DNA from 3 places in the Streptomyces sp. NPDC029139 genome. Region 1 is predicted to be linked to each of the others. Evidence: riboswitches for the same ligand, from Rfam matches in the RefSeq annotation. Region 1 holds a riboswitch; each other region holds the start of a gene.
What was found. A riboswitch is a leader RNA that binds a small molecule or an ion and turns the genes downstream of it on or off. The one in region 1 is predicted to bind cobalamin.

Region 1 (4,157 bases):
GGTTCAGGTCGTGGAGGGCCACGATCGTGGTGACCGGCAGCCCGGACACCAGGTCCAGGAGATCGTGCTGGTGCTGGATGTCGAGGTGGTTGGTGGGTTCGTCGAGGAGGAGTTCCCTCGGCTCCTGGGCGAGGGCCCGGGCGATCTGGACGCGTTGGCGTTCGCCGCCGGACAGGGTGTGCCAGGGCTGTTCCGCGCGGTCGGTGAGGCCGGTGCGGTGCAGGGCGTCCCGTACGGCGTGTTCGTCGGCGGCCGACGGGGGCGACCAGGCCCGCCGGTGGGGGATGCGGCCGAGGCGGACGACCTCGGCGACGGTGAGCTCGACGAGGGTGTCGGCCTGCTGCTCGACGACCGCCACGCGCCGGGCGACGTCCCGGCGGCGCAGGTCCCCGAGGGGCCGGCCGTCGAGGGTGACGAGACCGGTTGACGGCTCCAGGACTCCGCAGAGCAGCTTCAACAGCGTCGATTTGCCGGAGCCGTTGGGTCCGAGAAGCGCCGTGGTGGTGCCGGGCTCCGGGGCGATGTCGACCCCGTCGACGATCAGTCGCCCGCCGGCGGTGCGCGCGACGCGTTCGGCGCCGAGTGTCGTGGAGTCGGACGTCACGGGAAGGGGGGCCATGGGGCCGGGTGTCATCGGTGGGCCCTCCGGCTCCGGTACAGGACGAGGACGAACGCGGGGACGCCGACGAGCGAGGTGACGACGCCGACCGGCACCTCCTGGGGTTCGAGGACGGTCCGGGCGAGGGTGTCGACGCAGACCAGGAAGACCGCGCCCCCGAGGGCGGTGACGGGCAGCAGCCGGCCGTGGCCGGGGCCTACGAGGGCGCGGGCGGCGTGCGGCAGGACGAGGCCGACGAAGCCGATGGCGCCCGCGGAGCTGACCAGCGCGGCGGTCAGCAGCGCGGTGGCGCACAGCAGGACGAGCCGGGCACGGGCCACCTGGACGCCGAGGGTGGCCGCCGCGTCCTGCCCGAACGCGAGGGCGTCGAGGGTACGGGCGTGTCCGAGGCAGACGGCCAGGGTGAGGGCGAGGACGGCGAGGCAGAGCCATACGTCGCTCCAGCCGGCACCGCTGAGCGAACCGAGCAGCCAGAACAGCACGCCGCGGGTCGTCTCGGCGTCGGCGGAGGTGACGACGACGAAGGAGGTGAGCGCGGAGAACAGCTGCATCGAGGCGACGCCGGAGAGGACGACCCGGTCCGGGGTGCCGCCCAGCGTGTGGCTCAGGAGGAGCATCGCGGCGAAGGAGCACACCGCCCCCGCGAAGGCGCCCGCGGAGACGGACAGCACTCCCCCGCCGACACCGAGGACGACCACCAGAACCGCTCCGGTCGACGCTCCCGAGGAGACGCCGAGGACGAAGGGGTCGGCGAGCGGATTGCGCAGCAGGGACTGCATCACGGCGCCGCAGAGGGCGAGACCGGCCCCGCAGACGGCGGCGAGGAGAGTGCGGGGCAGCCGCAGGTTCCAGATGATGCCGTCCCGGATCGGGCCGATGCCGGAGGGGCTGCCACCGAGGTGGGAGGCGACCACGGAGGCCACGTCACCGACGCCGATGTCCGCCGGTCCGATGGTGATGGCCACGGCCAGGGAGAGGACGAGCGCCGCGCATCCGGCCGTGAGGCGCAGCAGGACGGCGGTCACTTCGTGAGGCCGTGCGCGCGCAGGGCGGCGGAGACCTGTTCGATGCCCTCGACGGTACGGATGGTGGGGTTCATGGCCTGACCGCTGAGGAGCACGTACCGCTTGGCGCGCACGGCGTCCATCGTTTTGGTGACGGGGTCGGACTCCAGGAACTCGATCTTCTTCGCGGCGCTCTCCCCGGACTGCGCCTTGCGGGTGAGGTCGCCGATCACAAGGAGGTCGGGGTTCCGGTCGGCGACGGACTCCCAGGTGATCTGGGGCCATTCCTCGGTGGTGTCGTCGAAGACGTTCTCGGTGCCGGTCTCCCGGGTGATGATGCCGGGCGCTCCGCAACATCCGGCCATGTAGGGGGACTTGGCGTCGGAGAACCAGTAGAGGACGCTGACGTCGGCGACGCGGAGGCCGGCGGTGGCGTGGGCCACCCGGGCCTTGAGGCGGGCGATGAGCTCCTCGCCGCGCTTCTCGACGCCGAACACGCGGGCGAGGTCGCGGACTTCGCCGTAGACGGTGTCCATGGCGAGCGGCGTGGTGCGCTTGCCGTCGCCTCCGCCGCTGTTGTCCTTGCCCACGCAGTCAGCCGGGGAGAGGTAGGTGGGGACGCCGAGCTGCTCGAACCGCTCGCGGCCGGCGACTCCGCCCTTGCCGAGGGTGGAGCCGAAGGAGGCGGCGACGAAGTCGGGTTCGGTGTCCAGCACCTTCTCGAAGGAGGGGTTGTTCTCCGCGAGCCTCGGGATGCCGGAGGCGGCCTTCTCCAGTCCCTTCATCACCGGGTCGGTCCAGGTCGCGGTCCCGACCATGCGGTCCGCGAGGCCGAGGGACAGCATGATCTCGGTGGTGCCCTGGTTCAGGGAGACGGCCCGGCGCGGCCCGCCGGGCGGGATCTCCACGGTGCGGCCACAGTTCTCGAGTGTCCGCGCCGGGGCGGACGAGGCCGGCCCGGCCTCGTCGGCGGCGCCGCAGCCGGTGAGGAGCAGCGCTCCGGACACGAGCAGGGCGAAGGAACGGGGGGTGCGGGCGAGAGGCACGGCTCATCCTCGGCGTCGAGGGCCCATACGCGGGGCCCGTTTCGTACGGATTCGCCAGCAGGTCTTCGGACTCGGGGTCATCCGGACGGGACGCCTTCCCGGCCCGGTTCCCCGGTCCAGTGACTTCGTGCCCCGCCCGTCACCCTCACCGCTGCGCGTCAGCTCCGGATTCGCACCGGATTCCCTGACTCGCGTACGTCACGCACGTGAGTTCGACTGGCTACGGCAAGCTACCACAGCGCCTGTCCGCCCCTCCGTACGCCGACGGGGCGGCGGTGGGAGGGCGCGCGACCCCTTCGGGATCTGTCGCACCGCTCCACCGCCGCCCCGTTCACCGGGCCCCGGACGCGCCGGGTCTCCGAGGTGGCCCTCCGTGGGGCCTCCCGGGTCAGACCACGGGCGTCGGGAACGTCGGGTACTCGACGCCGGACACGTGCTGGACGACGCGGATGACCTGGCAGGAGTAGCCGAACTCGTTGTCGTACCAGAGGTAGAGGATGGCGTTGTCGCCGTCGACCTTGGTGGCACCGGCGTCGACGATCGAGGCGTGGCGCGAGCCGACGAAGTCCATCGAGACGGCGTCGGGGGCCGTGGTGAAGTCGATCTGGCGCTTGAGCGGCGAGTGCAGCGAGACGTCGCGGAGGTAGTCGAGGACCTCCTCGCGGGTGGTCTCGCGGCCGAGCCGCAGGCTCAGGATCGCGATCGAGACGTCCGGCACCGGGACACGGATCGAGCTGCCGGTGATCGGCGCCTTGAGCTCGGGCAGCGCCTTGGCGACGGCCGACGCGGCTCCGGTCTCGGTGATGACCATGTTGAGCGGCGCGGAACGGCCGCGGCGGTCGGCCTTGTGGTAGTTGTCCAGCAGGTTCTGGTCGTTGGTGAACGAGTGGACGGTCTCCACGTGGCCGCGCAGCACGCCGTACTCGTCGGCCATCGCCTTCAGCGGCGGGACGATCGCGTTGGTGGTGCAGGACGCGCAGGACAGGATCTGCTCGTCCGGCTTGATCGTGTCGTGGTTGACGCCGTGCACGATGTTCGGGACGTCGCCCTTGCCCGGGGCGGTCAGGACGACCTTGTCGATGCCGGGGCGCAGGTGCTTCGACAGGCCCTCGCGGTCCCGCCACTTGCCCGTGTTGTCGATGAGGATGGCGTCCTTGATGCCGTACGCCGTGTAGTCGACCTCGGAGGGGTCGTTGGCGTAGATCACCTTGATGGTGTTGCCGTTGGCGACGATCGTGCTCGTCGCCTCGTCCACCGTGATGGTGCCCTGGAACTGGCCGTGGATCGAGTCGCGGCGCAGCAGCGAGGCGCGCTTGACGAGATCCTGCTCGCCGCCACCGCGGACGACGATGGCGCGCAGGCGCAGGCCGTTGCCGGAGCCGGCCTTCTCGATCAGGAGGCGGGCGACGAGGCGGCCGATGCGACCGAAGCCGTAGAGGACGACGTCGCGCCCGTCCCCGCGCTCGATCTTGTTGGCACCGGTGGCGC
Region 2 (4,157 bases), on a different contig from region 1:
CGATCACGTCGGCGGCGGCGATGGCCTTCACCGCGGCCACCGTCATCAGGTTCGGGTCGCCGGGGCCGAGGCCCACGCCGTACAGCTTTCCGGTCACCACGGTCATGCCTGGATCTCCGCTTCGTGAGCGATCGCGTTGATCGCGGCTGCCGTCATCGCACTGCCGCCGCGCCGGCCCCGCACGACGAGGTAGTCGAGGCCGAGGTCCTGGGCGGCGAGGGCGTCCTTGGACTCGGCGGCGCCGATGAAGCCGACCGGTATGCCGAGGACGGCCGCGGGACGCGGCGCGCCCTTCGCGATCATCTCCAGGAGGTGGAAGAGCGCGGTGGGCGCGTTGCCGATGGCGACGACGGAGCCCTCGAGGCGGTCGCGCCAGAGTTCGAGGGCGGCGGCGCTGCGCGTGGTGCCGAGCTCGGCGGCGAGCGTGGGCACCGAGGGGTCGGAGAGGGTGCAGATCACCTCGTTGTCGGCGGGCAGCCGCCTGCGGGTGACACCGCTCGCCACCATCTGCGCGTCGCAGAGGATCGGGGCCCCGGCGCGCAGGGCGGCGCGGGCGCGGGAGACGACCTGCGGCGAGTAGGCGATGTCGCGTACGAGGTCGGTCATGCCGCAGGCGTGGATCATCCGTACCGCGACCTGGGCGACATCGGCGGGCAGATCCGTGAGGTCCGCCTCGGCGCGGATCGTGGCAAAGGACTGGCGGTAGATCTCCGCGCCGTCCTTCTCGTAGGCGAACATCGTGTCGTTCTCGCTCATCTCGTTGTGCGGGCGGTGGCGCGGGCCGTCGCGACGGCCGCGGTGAGGCGTGTACGGGACGTGGGGACGCCGTCGACCAGGTAGGCGTCCTCGGCGGTGGCGACGACGTCCACCCAGCTGCCGGGCGGGCCCTGGGGGTGGCCGCAACGGCGCGCGCACCCGGAGAAGTGGACGGGGAGGCCGGCGGAGCGACCCGGTACGGCATCGGCGCGGACGTCGGCCAGGGACTTGGCACAGCCGGGGCGTCCGGTGCAGGCGCCGACGCCGGCCCAGGGGGAGTGGGGGTCGGTGATCAGGCCGTACGCGTCGAGTTCGCGCAGCCGTCGCGCGGCGGCCGTCCGGTCGGGGAAACCGGTGACGACGGCGCCCCGCCAGGGCGTGAGCCGTACCTCGCCGCCGCCGGCGGCCAGGGCGCGCAGCTGTTCGGCCGTCAGCCGGCCGAGGGGCGCGAGGACCGAGACGGCGCTCTCGCCGAGCACTCCGGGCGCGGGCGGTTCACCGTGCGGGAGTTCCCGCGCGGCGACGGGCTCGGCCGCGATCCCGGCCCGGGCGAGCGCGCCGGCCAGATCCGGCTCGTGCCCCTCGGGCAGTTCGCGGACGCGCCAGGCGCCGTTCCCCGCCGCCCGGGCGGCGGCCAGGAAGGCTTCCGCGGCGGCGAGCGCGGCACGGGGCGCGTCGGTGGCGTCGATCCGGAGGACCTGGGCGCCCACGCGGAGGTACGCGCCGGGGCCGGGGCGCGCTTCGGGGCGTGGGGGCGTGTCCGCGCGCGAGGCGTCCGCGCCCGGGGCGCCGTCGCCACCGTCGGACGCCGAGGATCCAGGTCGGAACGGCCCGACCGGTCCGCCGGGTCCGTCCGGTCCGCCGGGTCCGACCGATTCGCCGAGCCCGACCGGCCCGTCCGATCCGTCCGATCCGCCCGTTCCGTACGGGGTTCGGACCCCGTCCGTGCCCTCGTTGCCGGGCGCACAGGCCCGCGCTGCGATCAAGGTCACATCTCCGCCGAGTCCGGCCACGTCCCCCCGGCCGTCGTCCAGGACGAAGAGGAAACGGCCGGAAAGGGCTGCCGTCCCCTCCCGCGCGCACAGCAGCGCGTCCAGCTCACGCGCCCACAACTGCACGTCACCGCCGCCGAGTCCGTCCAGTCCCGCGGCCGGTGAGGCCACCACGTTCCGGACGCGTTCGTGGGTCGGGGACGGCAGGAGCCCGGCCGGTGCCAGCAGCTCCGCCAGCTCCGCGCCGCAGCCCTCCCCGAGGCCCCGCAGTTCCACGTTCCCCCGGGAGGTGACACTGACCCGGCCGTCGCCAAGAACCTCCGCCGCGGTGGCCAGCACCTCGACCTGACGTGACGTCAACAAGCCTGCGGGCAGGCGGAGTCGGGCCAGGCGGCCGTCGTCGGCGGGGTGCAGTCGGAGCGCCCCGGGGCAGGCGTCGCCACGGTCCCGTATGAGGGGTTCGCCCGGGTTGGGCGTGGTGGGTGGGGTGGGCGGCATGGCGGCGAGCATACCCACGTGAATCCGCGTGACCACCGGGTGTGATCCGGCCAACCCCCCAGCCCGGCGGGGGCAGGATCTACTATGCAGAACGGCATGGGGTCCCAGGGCCCCGGGGAGGAAGCCCGGTGAGAATCCGGCGCGGTCCCGCCACTGTGAGCCAGGTCGCACCCGCGTCCCGGTGAGTCAGGAACTCCCGCCGTCCACACGACCACCCGGGGCGCGGACAACCCCGAGGAAGGCCTGCGCTCGCATGCGAATTCTGTTGCTGTCGCACTCCGACACCGACCTGCTCAGCGCCCGCGCGGCCGGCGGTCCGGTCACGTACCGGTTCGCCAACCCCTCCCGCCTCGCCCTCGGGGGCACTTCCGGGGGAGAGCTCCCCGGCCTCCTCGACGGCGTCGACCTCGTCCTCGTACGGCTCCTCGGCGGTCTGCGGTCCTGGGAGGACGGCCTGGACGCGCTGCGCGCGACGGGCCTGCCGCTGGTCGTGCTCTCCGGCGAACAGGCTCCCGACGCCCAGCTCATGGAGACCTCCACCGTCCCCATCGGCGTCGCCACCGAGGCGCACGCCTACCTCGCGCACGGCGGCCCGGGGAACCTGGAGCAGCTGGCGCGCTTCCTCTCCGACACCGTGCTGCTGACCGGCCACGGCTTCGAGGCCCCGGCCGCCGCGCCGACCTGGGGTCCGCTGGAGCGCGAGCCGCGGCGGACCGACGGCCCGACGGTCGCCGTGCTCTACTACCGCGCCCACCACATGAGCGGGAACACCGCCTTCATCGGCTCCCTCTGCGAGGCGATCGAGGACGCCGGCGCCCGCGCCCTGCCCCTCTACGTCGCCTCCCTGCGCGCCCCCGAGCCGGAGCTGCTCGACCGCCTGCGCGGCGCCGACGCGATCATCACCACCGTCCTCGCCGCCGGCGGCACCAAGCCCGCCGAGGCGCAGGCGGGCGGCGACGAGGAAGCCTGGGACGCGGGCGCGCTCGCCGCCCTCGACGTACCGATCCTGCAGGCGCTCTGCCTCACCGGCTCGCGCTCGGCCTGGGAGGAGAACGACGAGGGGCTCTCCCCGCTGGACGCCGCCAGCCAGGTCGCCGTCCCCGAGTTCGACGGCCGGCTCATCACCGTCCCGTTCTCCTTCAAGGAGATCGACGAGGACGGCCTCCCGGCGTACGTCGCCGACACCGAGCGCGCGGCCCGCGTCGCCGGGATCGCCGTCCGCCACGCACGCCTGCGGCACATCCCGAACGCCGAGAAGAGGCTGGCGCTGGTCCTCTCCGCGTACCCGACGAAGCACTCGCGGATCGGCAACGCGGTCGGCCTCGACACCCCGGCCTCCGCCGTCGCCCTGCTGCGACGCCTTCGGGACGAGGGGTACGACTTCGGTCCGGTCGAGGAGATCCCCGGCCTGGTCTCCGGCGACGGCGACGAGCTGATCTACGCCCTGATCGAGGCCGGCGGCCACGACCAGGACTGGCTGACCGAGGAACAGCTCAGCCGCAACCCGGTCCGTATCCCGGCCGCCGACTACAAGCGCTGGTACGCGACCCTGCCCGAGGAACTGCGCACGCACGTCGAGGAGCACTGGGGCCCTCCGCCCGGCGAGATGTTCCTGGACCGCTCCCGCAACCCCGAGGGCGACATCGTCCTCGCCGCCCTGCGGCGCGGAAACCTGCTGATCCTCATCCAGCCGCCGCGCGGCTTCGGCGAGAACCCGATCGCGATCTACCACGACCCCGATCTCCCGCCCTCCCACCACTACCTGGCCGCCTACCGCTGGATCGCGGCGCGCGCCGAGGACGGCGGCTTCGGCGCGGACGCCATGGTCCACCTCGGCAAGCACGGCAACCTGGAGTGGCTGCCGGGCAAGAACGCGGGCCTGTCCGCCGCGTGCGGCCCGGACGCGGCGCT
Region 3 (4,157 bases), on a different contig from region 1:
GGGCTCGAAGAGCTCCTTCTGCCGGCCCCCGTGGTAGCCGCGGGCGCTCAGCTCGCCGACCGGCTTGCCCATCAGCACGACCTGGCTGGAGCGGTCACTGCCCGGCTTCAGCAGCACGGGGTTCATCAGCGCGGTCGGCTCGACCCGGGCCGCCTGTGCCTGCATGGCCTGGGCCCGGCCTATCTCCGCGCCCTCCCGCGTCACGAAGGAGTTCAGGGACATGTTCTGGCCCTTGAACGGGGCGACCTTCACACCCTGCCGGACCAGCCAGCGGCAGATGCCCGCCGTGACGACGCTCTTGCCCGCGTCGGACGTGGTCCCCGCGACCAGCAGTCCGCCACTCCGCATCCGCCCGCCGCCCGTCATGCCTGCCTCCGCTTCATGGCCGTCACGGCCAGCCGTCCACCCACACACACCGCGAGCGTCAGCGCCGTCACGCGGCGCGACAGCCGTACCGCCCGTTCGATGTCCGCGATGTCCACGTCCCGGCCCTCCCCGTTCAGCACCGGCCGGTGCTCGACCCGGCCGCCGTACGAGAGGGTCCCGCCGAGCCGTACGCCGAGGGCCCCGGCGAACGCGGCCTCCACCGGGCCCGCGTTGGGGCTCGGGTGCTTGCCCGCATCGGCGCGCCAGGCCCGCAGGGCCCCTCGGGGATCGCCGCCCGCGACCGTCGCGAGCGCGGCCGTCAGCCGGGCGCCCGGCCAGCCGACCACGTCGTCGAGCCGGGCCGAGGCCCAGCCGAAGCGCCGGTACGTCGGGGACTTGTGGCCGACCATCGCGTCGAGCGTGTTCACGGCCCGGAAGCCGAGGAGGCCCGGAACCCCCGCCACGGCGCCCCAGACCAGGGCGCCCACGACGGCGTCCGAGGTGTTCTCGGCGACGGACTCCACGACCGCGCGGGCCATCGCCGGTCCGTCCAGGGCCTGCGGATCACGGCCGACCAGATGCGGCAGCCGCTCGCGGGCCACGTCCAGGTCCCCGGCCGTCAGGGCCCCGCCGATGGCGCGGGCCTCCCGGCCCAGGGTCGTACCGCCGACGACGGCCCAGACGGAGGCGGCGGTCAGGGCGACGGAGGCGGCGGGACGGTTCCGTACGGCACGCGCGGCGAGGGCCCCGAGGGCCGTCGTACCGCCCGCGCAGACGGCCGTGTGGAGGGCGCCCCACCCGCGGTGGTCGCGCCGGAGACGTCTCTCGACGGAGCCGGCGGCCCGTCCGAAAGCGGCGACGGGATGGCCGCGGCGGGGGTCGCCGAGGATCAGGTCCGCGGCCAGTCCGGCGGCGGCGCCGTACGCGAATACACCTGTGGCTGCTCTGCGGCCGGGCATGGCGCTGTGTCCTCACTCAGGGTCCGCGCCCTGGATCGACGTGACCGGCGGCGAGAGTTCCTGGCTCCCGGGGATCGACTCCCCGGTCACAGTGGCGGGACCGCGCCGGATTCGCACCGGACTTCCTCTACTTGCCGCCGTATTGGCCCCGGAAGTCCACCACGCTGCGCGAACACCCGTCAACTCACCTGTGACCTGCGGTGAGACAGTGTGCGAAGCACCACACGAGGCCCGAACGACGACCGCGAACGACGACCGGGCGGGCCGCACCCGAAGGTGCGGCCCGCCCGGTCGTCGAAGCGTGTTGCGTCAGCCCATGATGAGGGAGATCCCGTACACGACGGCCGCCGCGCACAGGGCGAAGCAGGCGTACGCGCCGGTGCGCGCCAGGGTGGCCGAGCCTCCCTGGGCGGCGGCCTGCTCCTGCTTGGAGAGGCCGACGATCCCGAGGGTGAAGAGGCCCACGAGGGCGACGGTCGCCACGAGGCTGACTCCGAAGACGGAGCCGAGAGCTGCCCAGTCGATCTTCATGTCGTTTCGTTCCTTATACCGATGCGGGCGCAGTCGGGGCGGCGGGGGCCGCCGGGTCCGTGGGGGCCGGCGCGGGGATGGTGGTCTTCAGGTCCTCGTCCGCGACGGCGGCGACGGAACCGGACGGCGGCGGGGTGACGGCCGCGATGGCGGTCGTCACGACGCCCGCGGGCTCCGCGTCGACGTCGTTGACGTTGGTGTGGTCGACCACCTGGCGGCGGGAGACCAGCCAGATCGCGACGCAGGAGGCGACCAGGAAGGCCGCGACGGTGTAGACGCCCCAGTCGCCCTGCCGGGCGACGTACTCGGCGCCGGCTCCGACCAGGCCCGCGGCCGGCAGGGTCAGGCCCCAGGCGACGAACATCCGCGTGGCGGTCGACCAGCGGACGACACCGCCCTTGCGGCCCAGGCCCGCGCCCATGACGGCGCCGGAGCAGGAGTGCGTGGTCGAGAGCGAGAAGCCGAGGCTGGAGGAGGCCAGGATGACCGTGGCCGCGCTCGTCTGGGCGGCGAAGCCCTGCTGCGGCTGGAGGTCGGTGAGGCCCTTGCCCATCGTGCGGATGATGCGCCAGCCGCCGAGGTAGGTGCCGAGGGCGATCGCCACACCGGCGGAGACGATGACCCAGACCGGCGGGTTGGAGCCGGGGGCGAGGACGCCGCCGGCGACCAGGGCCAGGGTGATGATGCCCATTGTCTTCTGGGCGTCGTTGGTGCCGTGGGCGAGGGAGACGAGACCGGCCGAGGCGATCTGACCGGCGCGGTAGCCCTTCTCCGTGGTCTTCTTGCCGGCGTTCCTGTCGAGGCGGTACGTCAGGCGGGCGGCGAGCATCGCGGCCAGACCGGCGACGAGCGGGGCGGCGACCGCCGGGATGAGGACCTTGGTGACGACGACCCCGCCGTTGACTCCGCTGAAGCCGATCGAGGCGATGGTCGCGCCGATGAGGCCGCCCATCAGGGCGTGGGAGGAGCTGGACGGCAGACCGACCAGCCACGTCAGCAGGTTCCAGAGGATCGCGCCGACGAGCGCGGCGAGGATGACCTCGGGTTGGATGCCTTCCTCGTTGACGAGCCCCTTGGAGATCGTCTTGGCAACCTCCACCGACAGGAACGCGCCGACCAGGTTGAGCACGGCGGACATGGCCACCGCCGTCTTGGGCTTGAGAGCACCGGTCGAGATGGTCGTCGCCATCGCGTTGGCGGTGTCGTGGAAACCGTTCGTGAAATCGAACACGAGAGCTGTCACGACCACAATCGCGAGCAGCAGCGTGATGTGTTCCATTTACCCAGGCAATCGTTCGACGTCAGTGGCTCGACGAACGTAAGCAACCTGAGTGAACGGAAGGTGAACTGGGTCGGGCTGCGTGGTGTCCCGATCCAGTGTCCGGAGATTCCGCTTAGCGTTCCCCGGCACGCTTCTGTCCACGATGCGGTCACCCCGGAACCCCCGGAAGCCGTGCCGTCACGGCACACGGGCGGCACCCTTCCCCTCCGCCCCGCCCGCCCGTGTCACCAGCCGGACGCCCCGTGGTCCCCGTCAGCCGATCGGGGGACCCGCCGAGGAGATCCATGTCACTCGCGGGAGCGGCCCGGCGGGTCCGTCCGGTGGCAGCCGAGCCCCGTCCTGCCGACACTGGGACGGTGCGCCCGGCTACAGCGACGGCAGCGGCCGTCACCACTCTGCTCGGTGTCGGCGCGGCCGCGGTGGCGGCCGGCCGGTACGCCAGTGACGCCGCCCTCAGGGCGTCGTCCGGACTTCCCCTCCCGGGCGATCCCCGGCTCACGGTGCACGCCGCCGAGTCCGACCGGGTCACCCTGACCCGCAGCCTCGCCTCCCTGCGCCCCGGTACGTACGGGATCGAGGGCCCCGGGGTCCACGCCGTCGTCGGACCCGTCCTCGACCGCGTCCCGCACACCGCGGACACCGTCGTCCGCCGCCTGGAACGGGTGGAGCTCGGCGCCCTGGAACCCGGCGCCAAGGTCCGGCTCACCCCCGAGCTCCACAGCGGCACCCCGCGCACCGCGCTCGGGCTCGACTACGAGGACGTCGAGATCCCGGGGGAACTCGGCACGCTGCCCGCCTGGCTCGTCCCCGGCCCCCGCCCCATCTGGGTGATCGCCCTGCACGGCATGGGCACCACCCGCCGGCACCCCCTCAACCTCGTCCCCTTCCTCTCCCGGCGGCAGATCCCCGTCCTCTGTGTCGCCTACCGGGGGGACGAGGGCGCGCCCCGCTCCCCGGACGGCCTCGGCCACCTCGGCGACTCCGAGTGGCGCGACGTCGACGCGGCCGTCCGCCACGCC

Region 2: linked by a shared signal. The riboswitch ahead of cobN (cobaltochelatase subunit CobN) and the one ahead of ACZ4VW_RS09995 (ABC transporter substrate-binding protein) in region 1 are both predicted to bind cobalamin.
Region 3: linked by a shared signal. The riboswitch ahead of ACZ4VW_RS04420 (cobalamin biosynthesis protein) and the one ahead of ACZ4VW_RS09995 (ABC transporter substrate-binding protein) in region 1 are both predicted to bind cobalamin.

Annotation. Positions count from the first base shown of each region.
Region 1 is NZ_JBVHWN010000003.1:451,314-455,470, forward strand. Features, by position in the region: gene ACZ4VW_RS09985 (ABC transporter ATP-binding protein) at 1-619, opposite strand, end outside; gene ACZ4VW_RS09990 (FecCD family ABC transporter permease) at 631-1,644, opposite strand; gene ACZ4VW_RS09995 (ABC transporter substrate-binding protein) at 1,641-2,669, opposite strand; cobalamin riboswitch at 2,709-2,905, opposite strand; gene ACZ4VW_RS10000 (glyceraldehyde-3-phosphate dehydrogenase) at 3,058-4,157, opposite strand, start outside.
Region 2 is NZ_JBVHWN010000004.1:360,660-364,816, forward strand. Features, by position in the region: gene ACZ4VW_RS12690 (precorrin-2 C(20)-methyltransferase) at 1-106, opposite strand, end outside; gene ACZ4VW_RS12695 (precorrin-8X methylmutase) at 103-738, opposite strand; gene ACZ4VW_RS12700 (cobalamin biosynthesis protein CobG) at 753-2,258, opposite strand; cobalamin riboswitch at 2,325-2,461, shown strand; gene cobN (cobaltochelatase subunit CobN) at 2,500-4,157, shown strand, end outside.
Region 3 is NZ_JBVHWN010000002.1:61,095-65,251, reverse strand. Features, by position in the region: gene ACZ4VW_RS04425 (cobyric acid synthase) at 1-348, opposite strand, end outside; gene ACZ4VW_RS04420 (cobalamin biosynthesis protein) at 363-1,325, opposite strand; cobalamin riboswitch at 1,358-1,479, opposite strand; gene ACZ4VW_RS04415 (hypothetical protein) at 1,635-1,856, opposite strand; gene ACZ4VW_RS04410 (inorganic phosphate transporter) at 1,870-3,135, opposite strand; gene ACZ4VW_RS04405 (alpha/beta hydrolase) at 3,495-4,157, shown strand, end outside.